DNA from 2 places in the Streptomyces sp. NPDC048337 genome. Region 1 is predicted to be linked to the other one. Evidence: riboswitches for the same ligand, from Rfam matches in the RefSeq annotation. Region 1 holds a riboswitch; the other holds the start of a gene.
What was found. A riboswitch is a leader RNA that binds a small molecule or an ion and turns the genes downstream of it on or off. The one in region 1 is predicted to bind glycine.
Positions count from the first base shown of each region.

Region 1 (7,712 bases):
CGTGGCCGTGGCCGGTCGCGCCGAGGGAGCCGAACAGCTCGGCCCGGACGGAGGCCGTCTGGGCGAGTACGCCGTCCTTCTTCAGCCGCGTCACGAACATGCGTGCCGCGCGCATCGGACCGACCGTGTGGGAGGAGGACGGGCCGATGCCGATGGAGAAGAGATCGAAGACGGAGATGGCCACTGGCGGACTCCCTTGTCTGCTCGTGGGGTGGGAGGGGGCAGGAGAGGTGGATTGTTCGGATTTTGTCCGACAGACGAGCTTAACGTGGCGAGGTGAACGGCTCGTCTGCCGGACGGGAGGGGAAGGCGTCAGGCGGGTGTCAGCTCGTGCTCCCGTACGTCGCCGCGTACGGCGTCCCGGGCGGTCTCGGCGTCGAGGACCGGGTCCGGACCCGGCAGGCCCGCGTAGTGGGCCTTCACGCCCGCGTGGACGGCCCAGAAGTACGTGACCAGGGCCATCACCGCGACCAGGGCGATGTCGACCCCGCCCGGGATGGCGCCGCGGCCGCCGAAGTCGGTGGAGCCGAGCCAGGACAGCAGGGACAGCGCGCCGAGGAAGAAGACGATCCACCAGGCCGGGGCGAACTGCCGGCTGAGGCTCTTCTCACCCTTGCGGCGGAGCACCAGCGCCGCGATCGGGGCGGCCAGCAGCGTCAGTGCGGTGACGATGCCGGTGTTCGGCCACTTCGACCAGTACAGCGCGCAGGCGGCGAAGACGAAGGTCAGCGGGCAGAGCACGGAGGCGAACGGGAGACGGAACGGACGGGGCAGGTCCGGCTTCGTGCGGCGGAAGACGCCGACCGCGATCGGCCCGATCAGGTACGAGATCACCATCGCGGCCGAGATGATCGGGGCCAGGGTCTTCCAGCTGTGGCCGACCGTGACCAGCAGCAGGACCGAGAAGCCGAGGTTCATCCACATCGCCGGGCGCGCGGTCCCGTAGACGGGGTGGGTCTGCGCCAGCTTCTTCGGGAAGAAGCCGGTCTCGGAGAGGTTCTGGACCATGTACGCGGCCGAGGCAACGTTGGCGATGTTGGAGCCGGCGGGGGAGATGAAGGCGCCGAACTGGAGCATCACGACGACCCAGTGGATCATCAGCAGCTTGGCGAGCTCGGCGAACGGCGAGTTGAAGTTCACGCCCGACCAGCCGCCGGCCTGGGCCAGGTGCTCCGGCGGTACGGAGCCCAGGAAGGCCGCCTGGAGGGCGAGGTAGATGACCAGGCCCAGCGAGAGCGCGCCGACCAGGGCGATCGGGATGGCCCGGCCCGGGTTCTTGGCGGCCCCGCCGAGGTTCACGACGGCCTGGAAGCCGTTGAAGGCGAAGACCACGCCGGAGGTGGTGACGGCGGTCAGGACGGCCGTCCAGCCGTTCGGGGCGAAGCCGCCGTGGGCCGTGAAGTTCTCGGTGTGGAAGCCGGAGGCGATCAGTGCGACGACGGCGAGGACCGGGATGGCGAACTTGACCAGGGTCAGCAGAGAGTTGATCTTCGCGAGGAGCTGGACCGACCAGTAGCAGGACAGCCACAGCAGGACCGTGAGCAGCAGCGCCACGCCCATGCCGAAGCCGGTCAGCCGGTGGGACTCGGCGTCGACCAGGTCCCTGGCCCAGCCGAAGCTCCAGGAGGACATGTACTGGGTGGCCGCGATCGACTCGATCGGGATCAGCGAGGCGACCGCGATCCACACCGCCCAGCCTGTGATGAAGCCGAGGACCGGGCCGTGCGAGATGGAGCCGTAGCGGGCCATGCCGCCGGGGATCGGGTAGGCCGCGCCGACCTCGGCGTAGGACATGGCGATCATGCCGATGAAGACCGCGCCGATGACCCAGGCCACGAGTGCCGCGGGGCCGGCGACCTGGGCGGCCGTGCCGGCGCCGAAGAGCCAGCCCGATCCGAAGATCGAACCTATGCCGATCATGACCAGCGCGAAGAGACTGAGTCCCTTCTTGTTGGCTGCGCTCATGTCCATGCGTCGTGTCCGTCCTGAGGGGGATGCCTTGCTGCGGTTTCTTCCTTTATGGGGAGCCTATTTGCCAGTTTTTGGTTATCTCAGTGGCAATGGACCGCATCCACCTGGGGCTTTGGTCATGAGAAGGGCCCGGCCCTGTGCAAAACAAGGCCGGGCCCTCCCAAGGGCGCTGCCTAGAGCGACGGGTACAGCGGGAACTTCGCGGCGAGCGCGGAGACGCGCGCCTTCAGGCCCTCGCTGTCGTAGGCCGGCTTCAGCGCGGCCGCGATGATCTCGGCGACCTCGGTGAAGTCCTCGGCGCCGAAACCTCGGGTGGCGAGCGCCGGCGTACCGATGCGCAGACCCGAGGTGACCATCGGCGGGCGGGGGTCGTTCGGGATGGCGTTCCGGTTGACCGTGATGCCGATCTCGTGGAGCCGGTCCTCGGCCTGCTGGCCGTCCAGCTCGGAGTTGCGCAGGTCGACCAGGACCAGGTGGACGTCCGTACCGCCGGAGAGGACGGAGACGCCGACCTCCGTGACGTCGGGCTGCACCAGGCGCTCGGCGATGATCTTCGCGCCCTCCAGGGTGCGCTCCTGGCGCTCCTTGAACTCGGGCGAGGCCGCGACCTTGAAGGAGACCGCCTTGGCCGCGATCACGTGCTCCAGCGGGCCGCCCTGCTGGCCCGGGAAGACCGCGGAGTTGATCTTCTTGGCCAGCTCCTGCGTCGACAGGATGACACCGCCGCGCGGACCGCCGAGGGTCTTGTGCGTGGTGGTGGTGACGACGTGGGCGTGCGGCACCGGGTTGGGGTGCAGACCCGCGGCGACCAGGCCGGCGAAGTGCGCCATGTCGACCATCAGGTACGCGCCGACCTCGTCCGCGATCCGGCGGAAGGCGGCGAAGTCCAGCTGGCGCGGGTAGGCGGACCAGCCGGCGACGATCAGCTGCGGCTTGGACTCCTTGGCGAGGCGCTCGACCTCGGCCATGTCCACCTGGCCCGACTCGTCGACGTGGTACGGGACCACGTTGTAGAGCTTGCCGGAGAAGTTGATCTTCATGCCGTGGGTCAGGTGACCGCCGTGGGCCAGGTTCAGGCCCATGATCGTGTCGCCCGGCTTCAGCAGCGCGAACATCGCGGCGGCGTTGGCCTGCGCGCCCGAGTGCGGCTGCACGTTCGCGGCCTCGGCGCCGAACAGCGCCTTGATGCGGTCGATCGCGATCTGCTCGACCACGTCGACGTGCTCACAGCCGCCGTAGTAGCGACGGCCGGGGTAGCCCTCGGCGTACTTGTTGGTCAGGACCGAACCCTGGGCCTCCATGACGGCGACCGGAGCGAAGTTCTCCGACGCGATCATTTCCAGGGTCGACTGCTGGCGCACGAGTTCGGCGTCGACGGCGGCGGCGACGTCCGGGTCGAGCTCGTGGAGAGGGGTGTTCAGCACAGACATCAGGAGTCCCTGGGTCAGTTGTCGGAGTGGGTGAGCTTGGCGTACTCCTCGGCGGAGAGCAGGTCGGCCGGCTCCTCCGCGACGCGCACCTTGAACAGCCAGCCGCCCTCGAACGGGGCGGTGTTCACCAGCGACGGGTCGTCCACGACGTCCTGGTTGGACTCGACGACCTCACCGGTGACGGGGGAGTACAGGTCGCTGACCGACTTGGTCGACTCCAGCTCGCCGCAGGTCTCGCCCGCGGTCACCGTGTCGCCTACCTCGGGGAGCTGGGCGTAGACGACGTCACCGAGCGCGTTGGCCGCGAACTCCGTGATGCCGACCGTCGCGACGCCGCCCTCGGCGTCCGACAGCCACTCGTGCTCCTTGCTGTAACGCAGCTGCTGGGGGTTGCTCATGGCCTGATTCTCCTGGATGCGGGGGAGTGGATACGAACAGGGGTCTTGCGGGCTGAGACGGTTCGAGCGCGGTACGAGGATTACTTCTGCCGCTTGTAGAACGGCAGGGCCACGACCTCGTACGGCTCATGCGTACCGCGAATGTCGACGCCGACGCCGGAGGTGCCGGGCGCGGCGTGCGCCGCGTCCACGTACGCCATCGCGATCGGCTTGCCCAGCGTCGGGGACGGGGCGCCGGAGGTGACCTCGCCGATGACCTGGCCGTCGGCGACGACCGGGAAGCCGGCGCGCGGGACGCGGCGGCCCTCGGCGACCAGGCCGACCAGCTTGCGCGGCGGGTTGCCCGCGGCGCGCTCGGCGGCCGCCTCCAGGGCGGCGCGGCCGATGAAGTCGCCCTCCTTCTCGAACTTCACGACCCGGCCCAGACCGGCGTCGAAGGGCGTGAGGGAGGTGCTCAGCTCGTGCCCGTACAGCGGCATGCCCGCTTCCAGGCGCAGGGTGTCGCGGCAGGACAGGCCGGCCGGGACCAGGCCCACGCCCTCGCCGGCCTTGGTCAGCGCCTGCCACAGCTCCACGGCGTGCTCGGGGGAGACGAACAGCTCGAAGCCGTCCTCGCCCGTGTAGCCGGTACGGGCGATCAGCGCGGGCACGCCCGCGACGGTGCCCGGCAGACCCGCGTAGTACTTGAGGCCGTCCAGGTCGGCGTCGGTGAGGGAGGCGAGGATGCCGGGGGACTCGGGGCCCTGGACGGCGATCAGCGCGTACGCGTCGCGGTCGTCGCGGACCTCGGTGTCGAAGCCGGCGGCGCGCTCGGTGAGGGCGTCGAGGACCACCTGGGCGTTGGAGGCGTTGGCGACGACCATGTACTCGGTCTCGCCCAGGCGGTAGACGATCAGGTCGTCGACGATCCCGCCGTCCTCCTGGCAGATGTGCGTGTACCGGGCCCGGCCGACGCCGACGGTGGAGATGTTGCCGACCAGCGCGTAGTCCAGGGCCTTGACGGCCTCCGGGCCGGTCAGGGTGATCTCGCCCATGTGGGAAAGGTCGAAGAGGCCGGCCTTGGTGCGTACGGCGTTGTGCTCGTCGCGCTCGCTCGCGTACCGCAGCGGCATGTCCCAGCCCGCGAAGTCGGTCATGGTCGCACCGAGCGAACGGTGCACCGCATCGAGGGCGGTCAGACGGGGGGCAGTGCTCATGGGTGTGGCTCCCGGGTCCCAGGGCATGACATGACGAGGAGGGTCCTCCCCATCTGTCATCGGAACCTGAGAGGTTCGCCGAGAGTGCCCCCGATCAGACAGGGGTCCCCGGCTTGCACCTTGGGTGGAGCTGTTGCACGTCGCAGAGCTCGCTTTTCAGATCTGCCTCATCCACGCGGTACGGGGCCTGAGAGATTCAAGGGAGGTTCTTGCTCCTTCGGCGCCCGAGCACGGCCTTGCGGCGTGCCGGGACTCTCCCGCGCGGATTCAAGCGGCCGGTATGCAGTTGGTCCAGATGGCGCACATCATTGCACGCCACCGCGGTGATCGGGGGTGGGGGTCCGAAGGTTCGTGCGGATCTCGAGCGGGCAGACCGGAACCGGGGCCCCCGGATTACCGTCTCTTTACACTCAGTGGGCAAGGGTCCTTGGGACCCGATTCGGGGGAGGCGAACACTGTGCGGAGATTCGGAGTGGTGGCGACAACGCCGGGGACCGTGGACGCGGTGCCGGTGCAGCGGAGCGGCGCGGGTGCGGCCGCGGCCGCCGCCGGCGCGCGGGGCCGCCGTGGGCCGGCCGGTCCGGTCCGCGACCTGCGCGGGCCCGGCGTGCGTGGCCCGCGGCGGCTGGGCTTCGCCGCGGGGGACATCGTGGTGGTGTCCGGGCTGCCGGGCGGCGGCAAGAGCACGCTGATCAAGCGGGCGGCGGCCGAGGGCGGGGCGATCGACTCCCAGGACACGCGCGAGCGCTGGGAGCGCCGGATGCCGGGGGCGCTGCCGTACGCCGTCTACCGCCCGCTGGTCCGCGCCGCCCACTACTGGGGGCTGTGGCGCACCCTGCGCTCCGGCGCCTCGGTCGTCGTCCACGACTGCGGTACGCAGACCTGGGTGCGGAGCCTGCTCGCGGCGGCCGCGCGCCGCCGGGGCCGTGCGCTGCACCTGCTCCTCCTGGACACCAGCCCCGAGGAGGCCCTGTCCGGCCAGGCGGCGCGGGGCCGCCGGGTCTCCTCCTACGCCTTCGCCCGCCACCGGGGCGCGGTGGCCCGCCTCCTGCGCGACGCGGAATCGGGCCGCCCCCCGGCCGGCTGCGCCTCGGCCACCCTCCTGGACCGCCGCTCGGCGGCCGCGGTGACGCACATCGCGTTCCACGTTTGAGCGCCGTTGCCGGGGGCTCCGCCCCAGACGACGCGCCTCAAACGCCGGCGAGGCTGGATGTGGCTGCTGCCGTCCGCTGGGCGTGGGGCCGAGCCCCGGTCTATTGGCCGCACCTGTGCACTCAGGCGGGCAAAACCCAGCCTCGCCGGCGTTTGAGGCGCGGGGTCTGGGGCGGAGCCCCAGGAAGTGGCGCCGCACCCGGGCCGATAGCCTCTCCACCTACATCGGCGGGAAGCGAAGGCAGGGGCACATGCACAGCGGCGGCTGGCCGGGGAATGAGCTGGAGCAGGTGCTCGGGGCGGCGCTCGGGCAGCCGGACGCCGGCGGGCGGATCCTCGAGGTCCTCGGGCGGAGCCGGCTGTGGGTGCCCCTGCCCGCCGGCGGCTCCCCCGAGCAGGGCGGCACCGAGGGCCTGACCCTGCCCACCATGGAGATCGGCGGCGCGGCGTACGTCCCGGTGTACAGCTCCGAGGCCCAGTTCCACGCCTGCGTCGGCCCCGGCATGGACTTCGCGGTGGCACCCGCCGTCGAGTTCGCCCGCGGCCTGCCCCCGCAGCTCGGCATCGCGCTCAACCCCGAGGGCGCCGTCGGCCTCCCGCTCCCCCCGCCCGCCGTGGCGGAGCTGTGCCGCACCGGTCGGACCCCCCTCGACGGCCCGACCACCGGCGGCCGCGTGCGGCTCTACGAGCCCGACTGGCAGGAAGACCCGGTGGACTTCCTGGCCGCCGCCGCCGAGGAGTTCCGCTCCACCGGCGTGGTCGCCGCCGCCCACCGCTGCCTCGCCAGCGTCGAGGGAGGGGCGCCGGAACTGTTCGTCGCTGTCCGCCTGCTGGGATGGGAGCCCGAGATGCGAAACGCCCCGATGGACGCGCTCGGCCGCGCCCTGGCCCGCGTACCGGCGCCGTGGCCGGTGCAGTTGATCCTCCTGGACGCCGCCGAGGACCCGGTCACGGACTGGATTCGTGAGCGCGTACGCCCCTTCTACCTCCCGTAGCGCCGCTTAAGCTGGACGGGACGTGTGGACGACGGGCGGACGAAGACGAAGAGGGGTACCGGGTGAGTGCGTCAGGCACGGCCGCGGCCGGGCAGGTCGAGCACATGCTGCGCCAGGTGACTCCGGGGCGCTATGAGGGATACGAGTCGCTTCTGCACGCCCTCGGCGAGGGCCGCCTGTGGATGCTGCTCTGGCAGGGGCAGTCGGGCTCACCGGACGCCCAGTACGGCGGCATGGAGGTCGAGGGCCTCGGGTACGCGCCCTGCGTGACCTCCCCGCAGGAACTGGCCGCCAGCGGCTGGAACCGCGGCTACGAGGTCGTCACCGGGCGGGACATCGCCCGCGCGCTCTACCCCGACCGCTGGGGCCTGTGGCTGAACCCGCACGCCCAGGGCGGCGGCCTCGGCATCCCCTGGGCGGACCTGCGCCGGATCGCGACCGGCCTGGACCGGATGCCGGCCGGACCGCTGCGGCTCTCCGAGCCCGCCATCGAGCTCCCGCAGTTCTACGGGCTGCTGACCCAGCACGCCCACCGCACCCCGGCCGTCCGGTCGCTGCGCCGCGCCTGGG
Region 1 covers NZ_JBICYR010000016.1:77,599-85,310, reverse strand. The annotation lists gene ACGFYU_RS24435 (L-serine ammonia-lyase) at 1-184, opposite strand, end outside; gene ACGFYU_RS24430 (APC family permease) at 313-1,971, opposite strand; gene glyA (serine hydroxymethyltransferase) at 2,145-3,401, opposite strand; gene gcvH (glycine cleavage system protein GcvH) at 3,416-3,799, opposite strand; gene gcvT (glycine cleavage system aminomethyltransferase GcvT) at 3,880-4,995, opposite strand; glycine riboswitch at 5,162-5,265, opposite strand; gene ACGFYU_RS24410 (AAA family ATPase) at 5,471-6,148, shown strand; gene ACGFYU_RS24405 (enhanced serine sensitivity protein SseB) at 6,399-7,142, shown strand; gene ACGFYU_RS24400 (enhanced serine sensitivity protein SseB C-terminal domain-containing protein) at 7,205-7,712, shown strand, end outside.

Region 2 (7,712 bases), on a different contig from region 1:
GATGCCGATGGCGCAGGCGCGGCGGCTCTGCCCGAACGGCGCGTATCTGATCCCCCGCTTCAGCCTCTACCGCGAGGTCAGCGACGTGGTGATGGCGCTGCTGCGGGAGCTGTCGCCGCTGGTGGAGCCCCTGAGCCTGGACGAGGCCTTCGTGGACCTGGAGGCGGGCGGGACCGCCTTCGACTCGGAGACGGCCCGGGCGACGGGGGAGCGGCTGCGGGCGGACATCCGGGCCGCCACGGGGCTCAGCGGGTCGGTGGGCCTGGCCGGGTCGAAGATGCTGGCCAAGGTGGCGTCCGAGGAGGCCAAGCCGGCCGGTCTGCTGCTGATCGAGCCGGGCACCGAGCGGGAGCTGCTGGCGCCCATGTCGGTGCGCACCCTGCCCGGCGTGGGGCCGGCCACGGGTGAGCACCTGCGCCGTGCCGGGATCCACACGGTGGGGGAGCTGGCGGAGGCCGGAGAGGACGAGCTGGTCCGCATGCTGGGGCGCTCGCACGGCGTGGGGCTGTACCGGATGGCGCTGGGGCTGGACGACCGGCCGGTGGTCGCGGAGCGGGACGCGAAATCGGTGTCGGTGGAGGACACCTTCGACGTGGACCTGCACGACCGGGTGCGGATCCGGGGCGAGGTGCAGCGGCTCGCCGACCGGTGCGTGCAGCGGCTGCGGGGGTCGGGGCATTCGGGCCGCACGATCGTGCTGAAGGTGCGGCGGTACGACTTCTCCACGCTGACGCGGTCGGAGACCCTGCGGGGGCCCACGGACGACCCGGCGGTGGTGCGGGAGGCCGCCGCGCGGCTGCTGGAGGGTGTGGACACCACGGGCGGGGTGCGGCTGCTGGGGGTGGGGGTGACCGGCCTGGCGGACTACACGCAGGAGGACCTGTTCGCCCAGTCGCTGGCCGCCGAGGCGGACGGGGACGGCGAGACGGCCGCCGCCGGGGCCGCCGGGGACGGCGCGGGGCCCGGGCCGGAGGGTTCGGAGCCGGGCGGTACGGCCGTCGCGGTGGGCGGGGGCTCAGAGGCCCGGACGGCCCCGGACCAGGCGCCGGCGCCGGGCACCGTGCCCGGGGCGCCCGGCGAGGCCGAGCCCGCTCCCGAGCGGCGGTGGCCGGCCGGGAGCGACGTACGGCATGCGGTGTACGGGCCCGGGTGGGTGCAGGGCAGCGGCGTCGGGCGGGTGACCGTACGGTTCGAGCAGCCCGGATCGCCGCCCGGCCGGGTGCGGACCTTCCGGGTGGACGACCCCGACCTCGAGCCGTCCGATCCGCTGCCGCTGGTGGGGGACGCGGGGGCGGACGCTCCCTACTAGGTGCTGTCGTCGCCCGCCAGGCGGCCGAAGTCGTGCTGGAAGTCGGTCGGGAGGGTCACGTCCAGGCCGTAGTGGTGGTACAGCTGCAGTTCCTGTTCGGGGGAGAGGTGACGGCCGACACCGAAGTCGGGGGCTTCCTTGATCAAGGAGCGGTCGAAGGGCACCCGAAGGGTGTCGCCCACCAGCTCGCTGGGCTCCAGCGGCACGAAGGCGTCCCGGCTGAACAGGCCCGTGCGCACGGCGGCCCATTCCGGGACGCCGGTGGCGTCGTCGAGGTAGACCTCGTCGACGGTGCCGATCTTGGTGCCGTTGCGGTCGAACGCCTTGCGGCCGATCAGGCTGCGCGGATCGATGTCGGTCTGCACGGTCCCTCCAAATGGTCGCAACTCCTCCGTAAGCACTACAGAAGTGCATATCGGGAAAGCAGGCCACTCGGGGAGTGCCCAGATCCTCGCTGGTAGGCTGGGTGATGGCTGTCGACCCTGTGCGGGAGAGTCCTCCGAGTGAGCGTGACGGAGGCGCCGAAGGAGCAAATCCTCCCCGGAATCTCTCAGGCATACGTACCGCACGGACGAGGCCACTCTGGAAAGCAGGGGCGGGTACCGGGCGCGCAGTGCCGGTTCCCCTCCTCACCGACGGTGAAAGCCGGACCGCACAGGCAACCCCTGTGGGGCCCGGTGAAACTCTCAGGTTGAGATGACAGAGGGGGAGGCCGTCCGGGTGCCCGCGCCGTGGTGCCCCTCGCAGGTCATACGACCAGGAGGCCTCCCAACATGACCGCCAACCGCATTCCGCTCTCCCAGCTGGAGCGAGGCATCCCCTTCGAGCAGCGCCACATCGGCCCGGATGCCGAGGCGCAGGCGAAGATGCTCGCCCATGTGGGCTACGGCTCCCTGGACGAGCTGACCGCCGCCGCGGTGCCGGATGTCATCAAGACCGCGGAAGCGCTGAACCTGCCCGAGGCGCGGACCGAGGCCGAGGTGCTGGCCGAGCTGCGCTCGCTCGCCGACCGCAACCAGGTCCTCACCTCGATGATCGGTCTCGGCTACTACGGCACCTTCACGCCGCCGGTGATCCTCCGCAACGTCATGGAGAACCCGGCCTGGTACACGGCCTACACCCCGTACCAGCCGGAGATCTCCCAGGGCCGCCTCGAGGCGCTGCTGAACTTCCAGACCCTGGTCGCCGACCTCACCGGGCTGCCGACCTCCGGTGCCTCGCTGCTCGACGAGGGCACCGCGGCCGCCGAAGCCATGTCGCTCGCCCGCCGCGTGGGCAAGGTCAAGGGGGGCGTGTTCCTGATCGACGCCGACGCCCTGCCGCAGACGATCGCCGTGATCGAGACCCGCGCCGAGCCGACCGGTGTCGAGGTCGTCGTCGCCGACCTGAGCGAGGGCATCCCGGCCGAGATCGCCGAGCGCGGCGTCTTCGGCGTCCTGATCCAGTACCCGGGCGCCTCCGGTGCCGTACGGGAGATCAAGCCGCTCATCGACCAGGCGCACGAGCTCGGTGCCATCGTCACCGTCTCGGCGGACCTGCTCGCCCTGACCCTGCTGACCTCCCCGGGCGAGCTGGGCGCGGACATCGCGGTGGGCACCACGCAGCGCTTCGGCGTCCCGATGGGCTTCGGCGGACCGCACGCCGGTTACATGGCCGTCCAGGCCAAGCACGCCCGCTCGCTGCCGGGCCGCCTCGTCGGCGTCTCCGTGGACGCGGACGGCAACAAGGCGTACCGCCTGGCGCTGCAGACCCGCGAGCAGCACATCCGCCGCGAGAAGGCCACCAGCAACATCTGTACCGCGCAGGTGCTGCTGGCCGTCATGGCCGCCATGTACGCCGTCTACCACGGCCCCGACGGCCTGCGGACGATCGCCCGCCGGACCCACCGCTACGCGGCCCTGCTCGCCGCGGGCCTGAAGGCCGGTGGCGTGGAGATCGCGCACGGCTCGTACTTCGACACGATCACGGCCCGCGTGCCGGGCCGTGCGGCCGAGGTCGTGGCCGCCGCCCGTGAGGGCGGGGTCAACCTGTACCAGGCCGACGCGGACCACGTCTCCGTCTCCTGCGACGAGACCACGCTGCGCGCCGACATCGAGGCCGTCTGGGCCGCCTTCGGGGTCACCGCGGACATCGAGGCGCTCGACGAGACCACGGCCGACACCCTGCCCGAGGGCCTGCTGCGCTCGGACGCGTACCTGACCCACCCGGTCTTCCACCAGCACCGCTCCGAGACCGCGATGCTGCGCTACCTGCGCAAGCTCTCGGACAAGGACTACGCGCTGGACCGCGGCATGATCCCGCTGGGCTCCTGCACCATGAAGCTCAACGCGACCACCGAGATGGAGCCGGTGACCTGGCCCGAATTCGGCCAGCTGCACCCCTTCGCCCCGGTGGCGCAGGCCGAGGGCTACCTCACGCTCATCAACGAGCTGGAGGAACGTCTCTGCGAGGTCACCGGCTACGACAAGGTCTCCATCCAGCCCAACGCCGGGTCCCAGGGTGAGCTGGCCGGTCTGCTGGCCGTACGCGCCTACCACCGCGCCAACGGCGACGAGCAGCGCACCGTCTGCCTCATCCCGTCCTCCGCGCACGGCACCAACGCCGCCAGCGCCGTGATGGCCGGCATGAAGGTCGTCGTCGTCAAGACCGCCGACGACGGCGAGGTGGACGCGGCCGACCTGCGCGCCAAGATCGAGCAGTACCGCGACGAGCTCGCCGTGCTGATGATCACCTACCCGTCGACGCACGGTGTGTTCGAGGAGCACGTCGCCGACATCTGCGCCCAGGTGCACGACGCCGGCGGCCAGGTCTACGTGGACGGCGCCAACCTCAACGCCCTGGTGGGCCTGGCCAAGCCGGGTCACTTCGGCGGCGACGTCTCGCACCTGAACCTGCACAAGACCTTCTGCATCCCGCACGGCGGCGGCGGCCCGGGCGTCGGCCCGGTCGGTGTCCGGGCGCACCTGGCCCCGTACCTGCCGAACCACCCGCTCCAGCCGACGGCAGGTCCGCAGACGGGCGTCGGCCCGATCTCGGCCGCTCCGTGGGGCTCGGCGGGCATCCTGCCGATCTCCTGGTCGTACGTGCGCCTCATGGGCGGCGAGGGCCTCAAGCGCGCCACCCAGGTCGCGGTGCTCGGAGCCAACTACATCGCCAAGCGCCTGGAGCCGCACTACCCGGTGCTCTACACCGGCCCGGGCAACCTGGTCGCGCACGAGTGCATCATCGACCTGCGTCCGCTGTCGAAGGCGACGGGCGTGAGCGTGGACGACATCGCCAAGCGTCTGATCGACTACGGCTTCCACGCCCCGACCATGTCCTTCCCGGTCGCCGGCACGCTGATGATCGAGCCGACGGAGTCCGAGGACCTCGCCGAGATCGACCGGTTCTGCGACGCGATGATCGCCATCCGCGCCGAGATCGAGAAGGTCGCCTCGGGCGAGTGGCCGCTGGAGGACAACCCGCTGGCTAACTCCCCGCACACCGCGGCGGCGCTGGGCGGCGGCGTGTGGAACCACCCGTACACCCGCGACGAGGCCGTCTTCCCGGGCGGGGTCACGGCCGCCGAGAAGTACTGGCCGCCGGTGCGCCGCATCGACGGCGCCTTCGGTGACCGCAACCTGGTGTGCTCCTGCCCGCCGCTGGACGAGTACGACAACTGATCTGACGGCATGAGCGAGGGGCCGGTCCGGGAGGTTCTCCCGGACCGGCCCCTTCGTCGTTCTCGTCGTTCTCGTTGCTTCCGTCGGCTAGGCCGCCGCGAGCGGGCGGTGCGGTGCGATGATCTGGCCGTCGGGCAGCAGCTCACCGGTGTCCTCGAAGAGCAGGACGCCATTGCACAGCAGGCTCCAGCCCTGTTCCGGGTGGTTGGCCACGGGGAGCGCGGCCTCCCGGTCGGCGGAGTCGGCTGACGGGCAGGCTGGCTGGTGCTGGCACATGGATGCGTTCTTTCGCTGCGGTGTGGTCTGCGTGCTACGGCTCGATACGTGGTTCATGGCCGTCCCCCTGGGTCATCCCCGCACCCGCGGGGAGCTTGTCATCAGTCTTCCCCCACGACAGCCGCTTCGCAGGCATTTCCCGCCAGCTGTCCTCATAGATTGATGACGCATCACCCGTGCGGGCGGTTCAGGCCAACTCCCCTGTCATTTCGGATGGTTCACCACTGGTCCGAGCGGACTAGGCCGAATGGGCAGACCGGGTCACCGGCCAGGTCAGGCGGCCGGAGCGGCGAGCGAGGGCGGGAGTGGTGCCGTCGCGGGGGTGAGCCGGTGGGTCATGACGGGCAGCAGTTCGGAGACGGGATGCGGCCGGTACGCTGCGATGCCCGGCGGGGCCGGGGCCAGCGGCACCAGCAGGTCCTCGCCGGCGGGCAGGCCGGCCGAGGCGTCGGCACCGACCGCCCCGTGCAGCCACAGGGTCAGCATGTACAGCTCCGGTACGGACAGCAGCCGGGGCTGGTAGCTCGTGCCGAGCGATTCCGCCTGGCGCAGGGCGCGTTCGGTGGCGGCGACGTAGGGGCCCTCGAAGAAATGGGAGAAGGCCCAGCCGTCCGGTGTCAGCCGGGTGTCGGCGGCCGCGACGTAGCGGTCGCCGCTGCGGATCAGGAACCTCCAGCCCGTCAGCCTCGTACGGGGCGGCCTGCCGCCGGCCGCCAGGCTCGACATGTTCAGCCGGTCGAGGACGTGCACCGGGAGCGGGAGTTCGGCGGTCATCGGACCCTGGAGCGCGCGCAGGGCCGGGGTGTGCGCCTCATGGACGGCGGTGGGGGAACCGAGTGCCGCGAGGACGCAGCGCAGGGCGGGCGCGGGAGCCGGAGGGACATGCAGCGGCATGGTGGGTCGCCTCTCACTTGGGAGACCGGTGGAACGGGGGCAGGTGCGGACGGCGCTGTCGCATTCTGGGGCCAGAGGGGGGCTGAGGGGCAATGGCCGCGCGCCAACTCTCTGCCTCGTTTGCGGAGTTTATACGACATGTGTTCACGCAGTGTTTCGGCTAGCTGTCCCGCCTATTGCCGACAAGGCGCTTACCGGTCCCGCTGACATGGCATTCATGCCGGATGTGCGCGGACATGCCGCGCTGACCTCGGAGGTTACCGGAAGGGGGCTCGGCTGGAAAGCATCGGTTATTCGGAAGGGGCAAAGTCGAGGGGGAATGTGCGGGCCGGGAGTTGCCAGGTGAATGTGCCGAAGCTCCCTCGGCCGGACCGGCGCGCGCTCCTCGCCACTCGCGCCCCCACCGGCGTTATGGATCACGCTGCCTGGGCATCATCGACCGTACACGCGCGCCTGGGTGCCCCGGGCCAGGCCCACTCGAGGAGGGACGCTTCGATGGGGGAGAAGGTCGTGGCGGGCGGATTCGACCTGTCCGATCGGCAGCGGTATCGAAGGAAGCTTCACGAGTGCCTGGAGGGACTGGAGCGACTTCTGGCGGAGAAGAGGTTCGATCGCCCGAAGAACATGATGGGACTGGAGATCGAGCTGAATCTCGCGGGTGCCGACGGTTTGCCGAGAATGGTGAATGCACAGGTGCTGGAGCGGATTGCGAGCCCCGATTTCCAGACGGAACTCGGTATGTTCAACCTGGAGGTGAACGTCCTTCCCCACCGGCTCGGCGGCCGGGTATTCGACCAGCTCGCCGAGGAACTCAGCGCGGGGCTCGGCTACGCCCACCGACAGGCCTCGGAGATCGACGCCGGCGTGGTGATGATCGGCATCCTTCCGACGATCTCCCGCGAGGACCTGGTCACCGCCAACCTCTCGGCGGTCGACCGCTACTCGCTGCTCAACGAGCAGATCCTGATGATGCGCGGGGAGGACTTCACGCTCGACATCGACGGCGTCGAGCGGCTCGTGTGGACCTCGGGGTCGATCGTGCCGGAAGCCGCCTGCACCTCCGTACAACTCCATCTCCAGGTGACCCCGGCACGCTTCGCCGACGTGTGGAACGCGGCGCAGGCGGTGACGGCCGCGCAGATCGCCGTCGGCGCCAACTCGCCCTTCCTGTTCGGGCGCGAGCTGTGGCGGGAGTCGCGGCCGCCGCTGTTCACGCAGGCCACCGACACCCGGCCGCCCGAGCTCCAGGCCCAGGGGGTGCGGCCGCGCACCTGGTTCGGGGAGCGCTGGGTGGACTCGGCGTACGAGCTCTTCGCGGAGAACGTCCGCTACTTCCCCTCCCTGCTGCCGATCTGCGACGAGGAGGAGCCGCTTCGGGTCCTCGCCGAGGGCGGGGTGCCGCGGCTCCAGGAGCTGGTGCTGCACAACGGCACCGTCTACCGCTGGAACCGGCCCGTGTACGGCGTCGCCGACGGGGTGCCGCACCTGCGGGTGGAGAACCGGGTGCTGCCGGCCGGGCCCACGGTCGCCGATGTCGTCGCCAACGCCGCCTTCTACTACGGGCTCGTACG
Region 2 covers NZ_JBICYR010000002.1:9,137-16,848, forward strand. The annotation lists gene ACGFYU_RS03120 (DNA polymerase IV) at 1-1,309, shown strand, start outside; gene ACGFYU_RS03125 (PRC-barrel domain-containing protein) at 1,306-1,674, opposite strand; glycine riboswitch at 1,787-1,885, shown strand; gene gcvP (aminomethyl-transferring glycine dehydrogenase) at 2,083-4,971, shown strand; gene ACGFYU_RS03135 (DUF5999 family protein) at 5,059-5,247, opposite strand; gene ACGFYU_RS03140 (hypothetical protein) at 5,521-6,141, opposite strand; gene ACGFYU_RS03145 (glutamate-cysteine ligase family protein) at 6,637-7,712, shown strand, end outside.
Region 2: it holds a riboswitch for glycine, as region 1 does, so the genes downstream of both, gcvP (aminomethyl-transferring glycine dehydrogenase) here and gcvT (glycine cleavage system aminomethyltransferase GcvT) in region 1, are expected to answer to the same signal.